2 regions of the Kitasatospora sp. NPDC088134 genome follow, and region 1 is predicted to be linked to the other one. Evidence: riboswitches for the same ligand, from Rfam matches in the RefSeq annotation. Region 1 holds a riboswitch; the other holds the start of a gene.

Region 1 (7,436 bases):
GCGAGCAGTTCGGCCAGCGGGTCGAGGTGGCGGGGCAGGTCGGCGAGCTGGACGATCCGCTCGCCGTCCGGCCCGGTCACCGCGAACAGGTCGATCGGGCCGAGGTGCTTGGCGGCGGTGTCGACCAGCGCGGCGAGGTCCGCGGGGTGGTGGATGTCGCCGGAGACGCCGACCACCGGGCAGCCGGGGCGGTCGAGTTCGGCGGCGAGGTCCTCGGCGGCACCGGGTCGCAGGTCGGCGATGAGCAGACCGGCGGCGCCGGCGGCGGAGAACCGGCGGGCCAGGTCGACCCCCGAACCTCCGTCGAGCACCGCGATGACCACCACTGCACCGGCTACTCGCATGGTCTGCTCCCTTCACAGAGCGAACCCGTGGGCAGCCCGCACGCCACCCACTCTGGTTGTCGGAGGATCGTAGGCACGCCCCGACGCTCCGCAACAGGGATTACCCACCAGGTGACCAGACTCACGCGACGGCGCTTCCCGATACGGTCAAGACATGCCAGACCAGCCCCACGACACCCGCCCGCCACTCTTCACCTGGGAGTTCGCCGCCGACCCGTACCCGGCGTACGCCTGGCTGCGGGAACACGCGCCGGTGCACCGCACCACCCTGCCGAGCGGCGTCGACGCCTGGCTGGTCACCCGGTACGCGGACGCCCGGCAGGCGCTCGCCGACGCCCGGCTCTCCAAGAACCCTGCGCACCACAGCGAGCAGGCGCACCGCACCGGCCGGGTCGGCATCCCGGGGGAGCGGCAGGCCGACCTGATGACCCACCTGCTGAACATCGACCCGCCCGACCACACCCGGCTGCGCCGCCTGGTGTCGAAGGCGTTCACCCCGCGCCGGGTCGCCGAGTTCGAACCGCGGGTGCAGCAGCTCACCGACCGGCTGATCGACTCCTTCGCCGGGTGCGGCGAGGCCGACCTGATCCACGAGTTCGCCTTCCCGCTCCCCATCTACGCGATCTGCGACCTGCTCGGCGTGCCGGCCGAGGACCAGGACGACCTGCGCGACTGGGCCGGGATGATGATCCGGCACACCGGCGGGAAGCGCGGCGGGGTCGGCCGCGCGGTCAAGCAGATCCGCGGCTACCTGGCCGACCTGATCCACCGCAAGCGGGCCGACCTCGGCGACGACCTGATCTCCGGCCTGATCCGGGCGAGCGACCACGGCGAGCACCTGACCGAGAACGAGGCCGCGGCGATGGCCTTCATCCTGCTCTTCGCCGGGTTCGAGACCACCATCAACCTGATCGGCAACGGCATGTACGCGCTGCTGCGCGACCCGGGGCAGCGCACCCTGCTGCAGGAGTCGCTGGGGCGCGGCGAGTCCGCCCTGCTGGAGACCGGCGTCGAGGAACTGCTGCGCTACGACGGCCCGGTGGAGCTGGCCACCTGGCGGTTCGCCACCGCGCCGCTGCGGATCGGCGGGGTGGAGATCCCGGTCGGCGACCCGGTGCTGGTGGTGCTGGCCGCGGCGGACCGCGACCCGGCCCGGTTCGCCGCCGAGAACACCCTCGACCTGGCGCGTTCGGACAATCCGCACCTCGGTTTCGGCCACGGCATCCACTACTGCATCGGCGCCCCGCTGGCCCGACTGGAGGGGCAGCGGGCGATCGGCAGCCTACTGACCAGGCTTCCGGACCTCCGGCTGGCGGCCGATCCGGCCGAGCTGCGTTGGCGGGGCGGGCTGATCATGCGCGGGCTGCGCGACCTCCCGGTCTCCTTCACGCCCCGCTGACGCCGTTTCAGCGGCCGGAGGCCGCTGCCCCCTTGGGCCGACGGCGCGTCCGGCGGGGGCGCGTTCCACGCTCGGGCCACGGACAAACCCGGACATACGTGGATGGTTTGTGCACGAGAAGTGAGAGTGCGTAATTTCGGCGTGATTGCGGTGATATGAGCTTGTGATCCTCCGTCAGCTCTGCCTAGTCTCCGAACTGCCCGCAGCCGTGGGCCCCGAGCGCGGCACGCCGAGTCCTGTCCGCCGCGTCCCCGGGCCACCGAAACAGGTACCGGACAGGAGTGGGGGAACCAGTGTGAACGCCGTCGTCCCAACGGCTAGTGCCGCGTCAGGCAACCTTCGCCCGTCGCGACGCCCGGCACGCACTCTCGCCGCACCGGCCGAAAACCCAAGTACACCCAGTACGAGGGCTTCCGGCCGGCACGCCGAGAGCACGCACCGACCGCCGCTCCTTGACGGCAAAGGTTGCCTGACGCGGCACTAGGGGTGAAGCCGCCGGGGAGCGGACGCAGCCGCGTCCGGTCCCGCCGGCGGCCGGGCCAACCTCCCGGTCCGAACCCGACAGCTCACCCCGCAGGCGTGCGGAGAGGAAATCCCGTGCTGTTCTCCTCCAACGGTCGTCACCGCCGTAGTACCAAGGCCGAGAAGTTCGTCGCCGCCGCCGGCGTCGCTTCGATCGGCCTGGCCCTGCCCCTGCTCGCCGCCACCCAGGCGGCCGCCGCGCCGAACGACGTCTGGGACCGGGTGGCCCAGTGCGAGAGCGGCGGCGACTGGAGCATCAACACCGGAAACGGTTTCTACGGCGGCCTGCAGTTCACCTCCGCCACCTGGCGCTCCTTCGGCGGCGCCCAGTACGCGCCGCGCGCCGACCAGGCCGGCCGGGCCGAGCAGATCGCGGTGGCCGAGCGGGTGCTCGCCGCGCAGGGCCCCGGCGCCTGGCCGGTCTGCTCCAAGCGCGCCGGGCTCGCCCGGGGCGGCGCGCCCGCCGACACCGCCTCCCGCGGCCAGGAGCGCCCGGCCGCCCCGCAGCCGGCCAAGCCCGCCACGAAGCCCGCCGCCAAGCCCGCGAAGCCGGCCGCGCCCGCCCCCGCGCAGTCGCCCGCCCCGCAGGCCGCCCCCGCTGCCGGCGGCTACACCGTCCAGGACGGCGACACGCTCTCCGGGATCGCCGCCGCGCGGAACCTGGCCGGCGGCTGGGAGCACCTCTACACGGCGAACCGCGCGGTGATCGGCGCCGACCCCGACCTGATCGAGCCCGGACAGGTGCTCGCGCTCTGACCCCGCCGGGCCCCGGCCCGATGACCGGCTGACGCTCCGTCCACTCCGGGCGCGCGCCGCGCAGTTCGCGCCGCCCGGAGCGGCGGAGCGGTCGGCATTCAGGTGAACTACCGATGAGTAGCCGGGCCACACCGTGAGACGGGGCCCGGCCGGGCGTGGCCCCGGGGCGGTCTGCGGCTAGGCTCTGGTCGTAACGACCACACATCCGCTTCCGCTAGGAGATGCCTCGTGCCGTCCATTGATGTCGTCGTAGCCCGTGAGATCCTCGACTCCCGCGGCAACCCCACGGTCGAGGTCGAGGTCGGTCTCGACGACGGCAGCACCGGTCGCGCGGCCGTCCCGTCCGGCGCCTCCACCGGCGCCTTCGAGGCCCTGGAGCTCCGCGACGGCGACAAGAACCGCTACTTCGGCAAGGGCGTCGAGAAGGCCGTCCTCGCCGTGATCGAGCAGATCGGCCCCGAGCTGGTCGGCTACGACGCCACCGAGCAGCGCCTGATCGACCAGGCCATGCTCGACCTGGACGCCACCCCGGACAAGTCCTCGCTCGGCGCCAACGCCATCCTCGGCGTCTCGCTCGCCGTGGCGCACGCCGCCTCCGAGGCCAGCGACCTGCCGCTGTTCCGCTACCTGGGCGGCCCGAACGCCCACGTGCTGCCCGTCCCGATGATGAACATCCTCAACGGCGGCTCGCACGCGGACTCCAACGTCGACATCCAGGAGTTCATGATCGCCCCGATCGGCGCGGAGTCCTTCTCCGAGGCCGTCCGCTGGGGCGTCGAGGTCTACCACACGCTCAAGGGCGTGCTGAAGGAGCGCGGCCTCTCCACCGGCCTGGGCGACGAGGGCGGCTTCGCCCCCAACCTGGACTCCAACCGCGAGGCCCTCGATCTGATCACCGAGGCGATCAAGAAGGCCGGCTACACCCCGGGCAAGGACGTCGCGCTCGCCCTGGACGTCGCCGCCTCCGAGTTCTTCGAGGACGGCGCCTACCAGTTCGAGGGCAAGGCGCTCTCCTCCGCCGACCTGATCGCGTACTACGCCGAGCTGGTCGCCGACTACCCGCTGGTCTCCATCGAGGACCCGCTGGACGAGTCGGACTGGGACGGCTGGAAGGCCATCACCGACGCGATCGGCGACAAGGTCCAGCTGGTCGGCGACGACCTGTTCGTCACCAACCCGGAGCGCCTGCGCAAGGGCATCGAGACCGGCACCGCCAACGCGCTGCTGGTCAAGGTCAACCAGATCGGCTCGCTCACCGAGACCCTGGACGCCGTCGAGCTGGCCCAGCGCAACGGCTACCGCTGCATGATGTCGCACCGCTCCGGCGAGACCGAGGACGTCACCATCGCCGACCTCGCCGTCGCCACCAACTGCGGCCAGATCAAGACCGGCGCCCCGGCCCGCTCCGAGCGCGTCGCCAAGTACAACCAGCTGCTGCGCATCGAGGAGATCCTCGACGACGCCGCCGAGTACGCGGGCCGCTCCGCGTTCCCGCGGTTCCGCGCCGCGAACTGACGGGCGCAGCGAGGGCCGACGCACGGCCGAGCCTGTTGTGACCGGTGCCCCGGCTCCCACCGCGTAGGGTGGGAGCCGGGGCACCGGCATGCGCAGGAGGGGCGAGCAGATGGCCAAGTGGAGGATTCCCGGGTTGGCGGCGCGACCGCGCTTCACCAGCCGGGCCACCGTACTGCTGCTCGTGCTGTGCTCGCTGGTGGCGATACTCGCCTACCCGGCCCGCCAGTACATCGCCCAGCGCGGCGAGATCGCCCAGCAGCGCGCCAAGGCCGAGCACGCCCGCCAGCAGGTCGACGAGCTCCGCCGGGAGAAGGCCCGCTGGCAGGACCCGGAGTACGTCAAGGCACAGGCCCGGCAGCGGCTGCACTACGCGCTGCCCGGCGAGACCCCGTTCGTCTCGGTCGGCCCGCGGCCCGCCGGCGCCGCCGCCTCCTCGGCGGACGCCGCCGCCGGGCAGCCGAAGGCCCTGCGGCCCTGGTACACCACCCTCTGGGGGTCGGTGGACGCCGCCGACGCGGCCGACGCCGCCCCGCCCGCCCGCCCGCACCTGGCCGCCCGCCGAACGCCCCTGACGCCCCGCCACTTGCCCCCGTCCCCCTGACGAACAGACCCCTGATGAGCAACCAGAACCCTCCCGCGTCCGACGCCCCCGACGTGTCCGACCGCGACGTCGCCGCCATCGCCGCCCAGCTCGGCCGGGTGCCGCGCGGCCTGCGCGGCGTCGCCCACCGCTGCCCCTGCGGCAACCCGGACGTGGTGGAGACCGCGCCCCGGCTGCCCGACGGCACGCCCTTCCCGACGCTGTACTACCTGACCTGCCCCCGGGCCGCCTCGCTGATCGGCACCCTGGAGGCGGAGGGCGTGATGAAGGAGCAGACCGCCCGGCTCGCCGAGGACCCGGAACTCGCCGCCGCGTACCGGCGGGCGCACGAGGACTACATCGCCCGCCGGGACGCCATCGAGGTGCTGGAGGGCTTCCCGAGCGCCGGCGGCATGCCCGACCGGGTCAAGTGCCTGCACGTGCTGGTCGGCCACTCGCTGGCGGCCGGCGAGGGCGTCAACCCGCTCGGCGACGAGGCGATCGGCCTGCTGGAGGACTGGTGGGCCAAGGGCCCCTGCGTCAGCCCCGCCGAGGTCGACGCGGCCGGCGAGCGGGTGGCCCGCAACCGGGCCAAGGACCAGGACCACGCGGCGGTCATCGCCGCCAAGGAGGCGCTGAGCGCCGAGCGGGCGGCCCGCAAGGCCGCGGCCGACGCCGACAGCGACGCCGACGCCGACACCGAGGAGGACGGGCAGCCGTGACCACCACCCGGGTCGCCGCGATCGACTGCGGCACCAACTCGATCCGCCTGCTGATCGCCGAACTCGACCCGGAGACCGGGGAGATCGCGGACCTGGACCGCCGGATGCTGATCGTTCGGCTCGGCCAGGGCGTCGACCGGACCGGCCGCCTGCACCCCGAGGCGCTGGACCGCACCTTCGCGGCCTGCCGCGAGTACGCGGAGGTGATCGCCGCGCACGGGGTCGCCCCGGACCGGGTCCGGATGGTCGCCACCTCCGCCTCCCGGGACGCCGAGAACGCCGCCGAGTTCACCGCCGGCGTCAAGGAGATTCTCGGCGTCACCCCGACCGTGGTGAGCGGCGAGGAGGAGGCCCGGCTCTCCTTCACCGGCGCCACCCGCGAACTGCTCGGCGGCCCGCACCGCCCGCCGTACCTGGTGTTCGACCTCGGCGGCGGCTCCACCGAATTCGTGCTCGGCGAGCGGGACGTCCGGGCCGCGCACTCGATGGACATCGGCTGCGTGCGGATGACGGAGCGTCACTTCGCGGGCGGGCAGCCCACCGAGGCGCAGATCGAGGCCGCCCGGGCCGACATCCGGGCCGCCCTGGACGCCGTCGCGCGCACCGTCCCGCTGGACACCGGCGCCACCCTGGTCGGCCTGGCCGGCACCGTCACCACGGTCGCCGGGATCGCCCTGGAACTGCCCGGCTACGAGTCCGAGCTGATCCACCACGCGGTGCTGGACGTCCGGCAGGTCCGGGAGACCGCCGAGTGGCTGCTGCACTCCTCGCACGCCGAGCGGGCCGCGATCCCCGTGATGCACCCCGGCCGGGTGGACGTGATCGCGGCCGGCGCGCTGGTGCTGCTGGAGGTCATGGAGCGCACCGGGGCCACCGAACTGCTGGTCAGCGAGCACGACATCCTGGACGGAATCGCCTGGTCGATCGCCTGACCCGGCCCGCCGGGCGGCCCCGCGCCGGGCCGCCCGGCGTGTCGCGCCGAGAACCTTCGTGAATTTCTTCACATGGCATTCCAGCCTTTCGACCGAGCCGGGTGTCCGCTCCGTCCGAAATGTGGGACCGAAGGTGCCGCTGGCGGGTTGCTCATGGGATCGCAGGTCATCCGGCGTTCATCCGGAGGAAATCGAAACCCCGCTCGGGAACCCGCGCCCCACCAGGATCGTTGCTGCTCAACGCGGCCCTCGACGCCGGACCGGGCCCGGCGGGGCCGCGAAGGGGGTGCGGAGACCCCTCCGGGGCGGAAGTGTGGGCGCGCAGTGTAGCACCCGGTGTCCAGAGGCTTGTGATGGGCCTCACGAACGGCCCATCGGGAGGGGGTGGATACTTTCGGATATGAGCACCACGGAGCGTCCTCGCATCCTCATTGTCGGCGGTGGTTACGTCGGCCTGTATGCCGCGATGCGCATCCTCAAGAAGATGCGTTACGGCGAAGCGACCGTCACGGTCGTCGACCCGCGGTCGTACATGACGTACCTGCCCTTCCTCCCCGAGGCGGCCGGCGGCAACGTCGCCCCTCGCAACCTCGTCGCACCGCTGCGCAGCGCCCTGAAGAAGGCGGAGGTGCTCACCGGTCACGTGACCGAGGTGGACCACGCCCG
Region 2 (7,436 bases), on a different contig from region 1:
ACCCCGTCGAGGTCCGCTGCCGCCATGCCGTTGTACGCCTCACGCATTGTCTTCTCCCCAGAGCCTGGCGAATCGCCTCACTTGACGTGATGATAGCCCGCCTGCACGTGCATCAGCATGGGCTATTTCCCGTGCAGAAGAACGTGCTGATGCTGTCACCAAGCCTTCACAGCGCCGTAATTGACGGGGCGTAAGCGGACACAGTCGGACGAAACACCAGTCCCGCCATGACCGTCCGCACACGCCCGTCAGCGCTTTGTCGATCATCACCCCTTATCACGCGGTTCACCCGGAGTCACAACCGGCACTGTGATGACCGTCACTTCCTGGCGGAAAGCCGCCCGCTCCCGGCATCCGGCTGCAAGGGGCGGGGGGCGATGTCCTACGATCTGGCCCATGAGCACCGCAGCCATCCCGGGCGCGCCACTGCCCGTCCGTACCCCAGGCTCCCGTGCGCGGGGGCGCCACCGCGCTCCCGAGCGCCGCGAGATCTTGGCCGGTTCGCCTGCCCTGGTGCTGGCCGTTCCGGCCGTCGCCGGGCCGGAGACCCGTCCGGTCGTCGACGAGCTGCTGTCCGTCGTGCGCGGCGAGCAGCCGGGCATCGAGGTGACGGCCGCCTATCTGGGCGGCGAGGACGCGCCGACCGTGGCCGGCCTGCTGGCCGCCGCCGCGGAGGCCGGCCTGGCCGCCCCGATCGTGCAGCCGCTGGTTCCCGGGCCGCACGGCTTCCTGGCCGGGCTGCACAAGGCGGCCGCCGAGACCGGCGCCCGGGTGCTGGACCCGCTGGGCCCGCACACCAAGCTGTCCGAGGCCGTGCACGTGCGCCTGTCCGAGGCGAACCTGGCCCGGGCCGACCGGGCCCGGCTGTTCGCCATCGCCACCGCCGCCGACGGCGTGGTGCTGACCACGGTGGGCGGCCAGGAGGCCGCCGAGGCCGCCGCGATGACCGGCGTGCTGCTGGCCTCCCGGCTGGCCGTGCCGGTGGTCGCGGCCGCGCTGGACGTGCCGGGCTCGGTGGCGGCGGCCGTGGCGCACCTGAAGGCGATGGGCGCCGAGCGCCCGGCGCTGGCCCCGCTGGTGATCGGCCCGGAGGCCGACCCGGAGCTGCTGGCCGCCGCCGCCGAGGAGACCGGCTGCCCGAGCGCCGCCCCGATCGGCGCGTACCCGACGGTCGGTCAGCTGATCGCCGCCAGCTACCTGTCCGTGCTCCCGGAGCCGACCCAGGAGCAGCTGGAGGCCGCCGCGGCGGCCGTCGAACCGCGCACCCCGGGGGCGCACGCGGCGCGCTGACGCCGCACCAGGACCGCCGCGGGCGGGGGCAGCGCATCGACGCGCCCCCGCCCGTCGCGCTGTCCGGGAGCACTTCCGGGAGCGCTGCGCCTCCCGGCGGCGCGACGGGCGCGACGGGCGCGGCGGGCGGGCGTCAGCCGGTGACCCGCCCGGTGCGCGGCGCGCTGTCGGTGAACGTGAGCGCGGGCAGCGCGACCGGGCGCGGCGGGACGGGGGCGTCCGCGGGAGCGGTGGCGGCGTTCCAGGGGGTGCCGGCCAGGCCCTGGCCGCCGCTGCCCTTGGTGAGCGAGACGGTCTGGGTCCGGCCGGCCTGGCGGAACAGGATCCGCTTGGGGGCGGGCGACTCCGGGTCGAGCCACACCTCGGGGCCGGTGCCGGCGAACTCGCAGTCGAGCACGGCGATGTCGTCGGGCTTGCCGTCGTCGGTGGCCCGGAACGCCACCCCGGCCTTGCGGTAGCCGGTGAGCCGGCTGCGGCTGAGCGTGACGGCCTCGCCGTCGAGCTGGTGCTTGAGGGTGGCCACCGCGTAGTCGGACTGGCCGGCGGCGTCGATCAGGAAGCCGTCGAAGACGGTGCCCTTGTCGCGGCCGAGCGCGTGCACGGCGATGCCGCCGGCCGCGTTGCCGTGCAGCACCGAGGCGGTGTAGTCGAAGTCGTTCAGGTAGGCGCCGTGCTCGATGCCCCAGCCGCCGTTGTGGTAGGCCACGAAGCGGCTGACGGTGTGGTGGTGCTCGGCGTTGAGCCAGACGAAGACGCCGTTCTCCAGGTTGTTGTGGGCCAGGCAGTTCTCGAAGGTCCAGACGCCCTCGCTGGTCTCCGGCCACTCGTAGCCGGAGGCGCCGGTGGCGCCCTGGACACCGACGGCCACGCAGTCCCGGGCCGAGGAGCCGGTGCCCGCGCCGAGGCTGAAGCCGGTCAGCCGGTAGCCGCGCGGGTTGGGCTCGTAGACGGTGCGGGAGGCGACGCAGCCCTCGTAGACGATGTCGTTCGAGGGGCCCTGCGGGGTGCGGGTGTCGATCGGGCCGTCCCACCAGTAGGCGTCCTCCCAGGTCTGGTGGGAGATGCAGCCGCGGAAGGTGATGCCGTGCGCGGCGTGCGGCACGAAGGCGTGGCTGCCGGTGTCGCGGACCACCACGCCCTCGACCACGGTGCCGCGCGAGGTGTCCAGCAGCATGTGGAAGTGCAGCCCGTAGCGGCCGAGCACCGGCTCGGTGACGGGCTTGCCGTTCCAGCTGTCCTTGCCGTTCGCGCGCGGGCCCATCCAGCGGATCGCGGTGTGCCGGACGTCGGCGTGCCGGTTCGAGGTGAGGTGGACGTGCGCCCGGCCCTGCTCGGTGCCCTCGACCCGGACGTTGCGGGTCAGGTTGAGCACCTCGGCACCGAAGACCGGGCCGCCGCCGACCGCGACCCGGGGGTGGGCGTGCTGCAGCGGGGCGGTGAGCGTGACGGTGGCGCCGTCCACCCGCTGGACCGTCACCAGGTCGTAGGAGGTGGAGAAGTCGTCCTGGTCGGGCGCGGCGGTGGGGGTGACGGTGAGTTCGTCGCCGGGCTGCCAGCCGGTGGGGGCGGCGGCCAGCTTGATCGTGACGTCGCCGGCCCGCAGGTCGGCGGCGGCCCGGACCCAGGCGGTGCGGGGGGCGCCGTCCAGCCGCAGGTAGCCGCGGCCGGTGACCCACAGGCCGGTGTCGCCGTCGACGACCGTCATGCCGCCGCCCTTGAACCGGCGTTCGTCGACGTCCGGGAAGCGCAGGGTGTGGGTGTGGGCGTCGTCTGGGGCGAGCGCCAGGGTGCCGCGCACCTCGACGTTGCCGGAGCTGGCCAGGGTGAGCGAGTGGTCCTTGGCGAACACCAGCGAGCCGGTGGCCTCGATCAGCAGCGAGCCGATCTGGGCGTCGGTGTCGAGCAGCACTTTGTCGGTGATCCGCACCGCGCTGCCCGGGGCCGGGAGCCGGCCGCCCCAGCCCTTGGGGTCGGACCACTTGCGGCCGCCCTCGTCGACCGGCGGGGGCGGTTCGGAGGGCTGCGGGCTCGCGGAGGCGGGCGGCGGGGCGGCGGTGCCGTGCCGGTGGCCCGTCGGCGGGGCACTGGGACGGGGCGGGCCGGCCGCGGTCTCGTCGGCCCCGGCGAGCGACTGCCGCAGCACCGCTCCCCCGCCGACCGCCGTCACCGTCCCGACCGCCAGCCAGGTGAGCATCCGCCGCCGCTCGACCACCGGCCGCCGGTGCCGGCCGGCCGCCGGCTGTTCGTTGTCGCGCTGGTCCACGATGGCCGCCCTCCCGGGGCGCAGGGAACTCCGAACCCCACTCGTTCGCAGCATAGGCAGAAGACCGACCGGGAAGCGGCGTCTTCCGTTTCGCTTAAGCATCCTGACGTACCGTCAGTCACCCGTTCGGCGCCCGGGTCCGGGCGGCCGGGCGATGGCGGCGCCGGGCGGGCGACGGCGCGGACGACGGCGCGCCCGGGGCGCATTCGGGCGCGCGGAAATGCGGGGGCGGAATTCGGACGTCCTCGGCCGGACCGCCCCGGCGGCGCCGGTCGCGCCGGTCGCGCCGGTCACGCCGGGCAAAGCGGACGAAGCACCCGAACCCGCGAGCGCAAACCGCATCGAAACCGAATATCCACCCACCGATTCTCATACTCCCTCAAAACGGGCACAAGATCACCAATTGCCTGACGCCCGGCCACCTCCCTTCACGGGCAAGCGAGTTCGGCGGAAATTCCTTGATCGTGAATTCCGCGCGCCGTGACGCCCGTCACAGGCATTTGCGAATTCCCTTTCCACCTGCTTAATCTCCTGCCCACGTTCGTGGACACACGGACCCAGCCCTCCCGGAACGCCGAGTCCTGCCGCCGGGTGGGTCGGCTCATGCGAAACGCACCGCGGCAGGGGCGGGGGAACCAGGTAAGTCGCCCGGGGACGGTCCAACCGACCGGTCCGGGGCTAGGGGTGAAGCCGTGCGCACCTTCGGGTGGCGCGCGGCCGGGCTACTCCGGCCCGAATCCGACAGCTCACCTCGCAGGCGTGGGAGAGGAACGCTTCTTCATGCTGCCCATCAGCGCCAAGCGCGCCCGCCGCCTGATCGCGACCACCGGCGTGGTCGGCATCGGTCTCACCGTCCCCTGCCTGACCGCCAACACCGCCTCCGCCGCCTCGGTCTCCACCTGGGACAAGGTCGCGCAGTGCGAGTCCAGCGGCGACTGGTCGATCAACACCGGCAACGGCTTCTACGGCGGCCTGCAGTTCACCGCCTCCACCTGGGCCGAGTTCGGCGGCACCGCGTACGCCTCGCGCGCCGACCTGGCCTCCAAGGACCAGCAGATCACCGTCGCCGAGAAGGTGCTCGCCTCGCAGGGCCCCGGCGCCTGGCCGGTGTGCTCGATCCAGGCCGGCCTGACCAAGGGCGGCGGCGCCCCGCAGGTCGACGCCTCCGCCCCGAGCAGCACCAAGTCCGCCGGCGACGCCGTGAAGCCGCAGGCCCCGAAGTCCGAGACCCCGAAGTCGGGTTCCGGCTGGCAGCAGGCCCGGACCCAGAGCAAGCCGCAGGCCCAGCAGCAGACCCAGCAGGCCCGGCAGTCGGCCGGCAGCTACACCGTGCAGGCCGGCGACTGGCTGTCCACCATCGCCCAGCGCGAGCACGTGGACGGCGGCTGGCAGGCGCTGTACGACCTGAACCGGTCCGTCCTCACCGAGGGCCCGGACATGATCTACCCGGGCCAGCAGCTGGCCCTCGGCAACGTCGCCGTCGCCGAGGCCCCGGCCGAGCAGTCGGCGCCCGCCACCAAGTCCTCGTCCTCGTCCTGGAACCGCGCCAAGTCCGCCCCGGGCACCACCGCGGCGAAGCCCGCCGCGCAGGAGACCAAGGCGTCCACCGGCAGCGCCGTCAAGGCGACCGGCTCCAAGGCCGCGGCGATCGACTTCGCGCTCGGCAAGCTCGGCCAGGCGTACATCTACGGCGGCACCGGCAACGGCGGCTGGGACTGCTCCGGCCTGACCCAGGCCGCGTTCCGCCAGGCCGGCATCAGCCTGCCGCGGGTCGCCGCCGACCAGGCCGACTACGCGACCCGGGTCTCGCTGGGCAGCCTGCAGGCCGGCGACCTGCTGTTCTGGTCCAACAACGGCTCCAACTCCGGCGTCTACCACGTCGCCATCTACCTCGGCGACGGCAAGTACGTCGAGGCCGCGAACCCGCGCTCGGGCGTCCGCACCGAGACGATCGCCAACTGGGCGCCGGACTTCGCCGGCCGCGTCTGACCCCCGGTCGGACGCGCACGACACCCCCACGGCACCGCTGCCCCCGGAGACCCTGGTCGGCTCCGGGGGCAGCGGCCTATGCTCGGCCGGACGACCCGCCGGGCCCGAACCCCGTCCGGCGGCGGCCCGACCCCGGAGCGCACCCATGGCGAAGCTGACCATCTCCCTCGACGCGGACCTCGCGCTGGAGGTGATGATGCGGGTCGGCGCGAGCAGCCCGCAGGACGCGGTCGAGCTGATCGTCCGCGACTACCTGGCCACCCGGGCCGGCACCGGCGACCCGCACCGGGGCGAGCGCTTCACCGGCCCCGCCGCGCCCGTCGAGGAGGGCTGAGCCCCGCAGCGAGCGGCCCCGCATTACGGCGCAAGATCCTGAACTGTCAAGGAACTTACCGTCTAGTAAGTTTACTGGCGAGTACCTACCCTGGGCGGATCCCACCCCCACCCAAGGGAGTCCGCCATGGCCCACCCCCTCGCCCGTGCCGGGCGCGACGAGCAGCTGCGCGACCGGGCCCCGGTCGAGGTGTTACGGTCCGGCGGCCGGGTGGTCGAGGCCCGCACCGGGCCGCTGGTGCCGCCGCCCGCGCACGGGAGCCTGGCCGACCTGCCGTTCCGCAACGCCGAACAGGCCCCGGACGCCGTGGTGGTGACCCGGCGTCAGGACGGCGGCCGCTGGCAGCACCTGACGGCCCGGCAGTTCGCCGAGGAGGTCGCGGCGGCCGCCCGCGGACTGGTCGCGGTGGGCGTCCGGCCCGGCGACCGGGTGGTGCTGATGTCCCGGACCAGGTACGAGTGGACGCTGCTGGACTTCGCGGCCTGGGCGGCCGGCGCCGCCGTGGTGCCGGTCTACCCGACCGCCTCGGTCGAGCAGGCCGAGTGGATCGTCCGGGACTCGGCGGCGGTGCTGGCGGTCGCGGAGGACGCCGGGACCGCCGAGGTGCTGACGGTGGCGATCGCCCGGACCGGCGGCACGGTGCCGCTGTGGCGGCTGGACGAGGACGCGGTCGGGGCGCTCGGCGAGCTCGGGAAGGCCGTCCCCGCCGCCGAGTTGGAGCGCCGCCGGGCGGCGCTGGGGCCGCACAGCGAGGCCACCCTGATCTACACCTCCGGCACCACCGGCCGCCCCAAGGGCTGCCTGCTCACCCACGCCAACTTCCTGACCGAGGCCGCCAATTGCCACGCCCTGATGGAGCCGGTGTTCGCGGAGGTCACCGGGGAGCCGCCGTGCACCCTGCTGTTCCTGCCGCTGGCCCACGTGCTGGGCCGGATGCTCCAGGTCACCTGCGTGTACGGCCGGATCAGGCTCGGCCACAGCCCGTCCCTGAAGCCGGCCGAGCTCCGGCCCGACCTGGCCTCCTTCGGCGCGACCTTCCTGGCCGGGGTGCCCTACCTGTTCGAGAAGATCCACCAGTTGGGGCGGGCCGAGGCGCAGGCCAAGGGCGCGGTGAAGGTCTTCGACCGGGCCGCGGACGTCGCGGTCCGCTACGCCCGGGCCGAACTGGCCGCGCTGGCCGGCGAGGGCCGGCCGGCCCCGTTCGCGCTGCGGGTCGCGCACGGCCTGTACGACGCGCTGGTGTACCGGCGGGTCCGGGCCGCGATGGGCGGCAAGGTCCGGTACGCGATCAGCGGCGGCTCCTCGATCGACCCGGAGCTGCTGCTGTTCTTCGCGGGCGCGGGCGTCCTGGTCTACGAGGGCTACGGGCTGACCGAGACCAGCGGCCCGTCCACCGTGAACCCGCCGCTGCGGCCCCGGCCGGGCACGGTCGGCCCGCCGGTGCCGGGCAGCGCGGTGCGGGTCGCCGAGGACGGCGAGGTGTTCCTGAGCGGCAGTCAGGTCTTCGACGGCTACTACGAGTTGGGCGCGCCGCGACCGGCCCGGCCGGTCTGGTTCGCC

Evidence for each region. A riboswitch is a leader RNA that binds a small molecule or an ion and turns the genes downstream of it on or off. The one in region 1 is predicted to bind cyclic di-AMP.
Region 2: it holds a riboswitch for cyclic di-AMP, as region 1 does, so the genes downstream of both, ACIOHG_RS29920 (transglycosylase family protein) here and ACIOHG_RS03935 (transglycosylase family protein) in region 1, are expected to answer to the same signal.

Annotation. Positions count from the first base shown of each region.
Region 1 covers NZ_JBIUTD010000002.1:79,777-87,212, forward strand. The annotation lists gene ACIOHG_RS03925 (SDR family NAD(P)-dependent oxidoreductase) at 1-344, opposite strand, end outside; gene ACIOHG_RS03930 (cytochrome P450) at 499-1,743, shown strand; cyclic di-AMP (ydaO/yuaA leader) riboswitch at 2,190-2,337, shown strand; gene ACIOHG_RS03935 (transglycosylase family protein) at 2,341-3,021, shown strand; gene eno (phosphopyruvate hydratase) at 3,250-4,536, shown strand; gene ACIOHG_RS03945 (septum formation initiator family protein) at 4,646-5,137, shown strand; partial or broken gene ACIOHG_RS03950 (DUF501 domain-containing protein) at 5,152-5,688, shown strand; gene ACIOHG_RS03955 (exopolyphosphatase) at 5,835-6,770, shown strand; gene ACIOHG_RS03960 (NAD(P)/FAD-dependent oxidoreductase) at 7,171-7,436, shown strand, end outside.
Region 2 covers NZ_JBIUTD010000025.1:98,480-105,915, reverse strand. The annotation lists gene ACIOHG_RS29935 (DUF397 domain-containing protein) at 1-47, opposite strand, end outside; gene ACIOHG_RS29930 (hypothetical protein) at 397-1,290, shown strand; gene ACIOHG_RS29925 (hypothetical protein) at 1,424-3,553, opposite strand; cyclic di-AMP (ydaO/yuaA leader) riboswitch at 4,155-4,328, shown strand; gene ACIOHG_RS29920 (transglycosylase family protein) at 4,313-5,542, shown strand; gene ACIOHG_RS29915 (hypothetical protein) at 5,688-5,876, shown strand; gene ACIOHG_RS29910 (AMP-dependent synthetase/ligase) at 6,003-7,436, shown strand, end outside.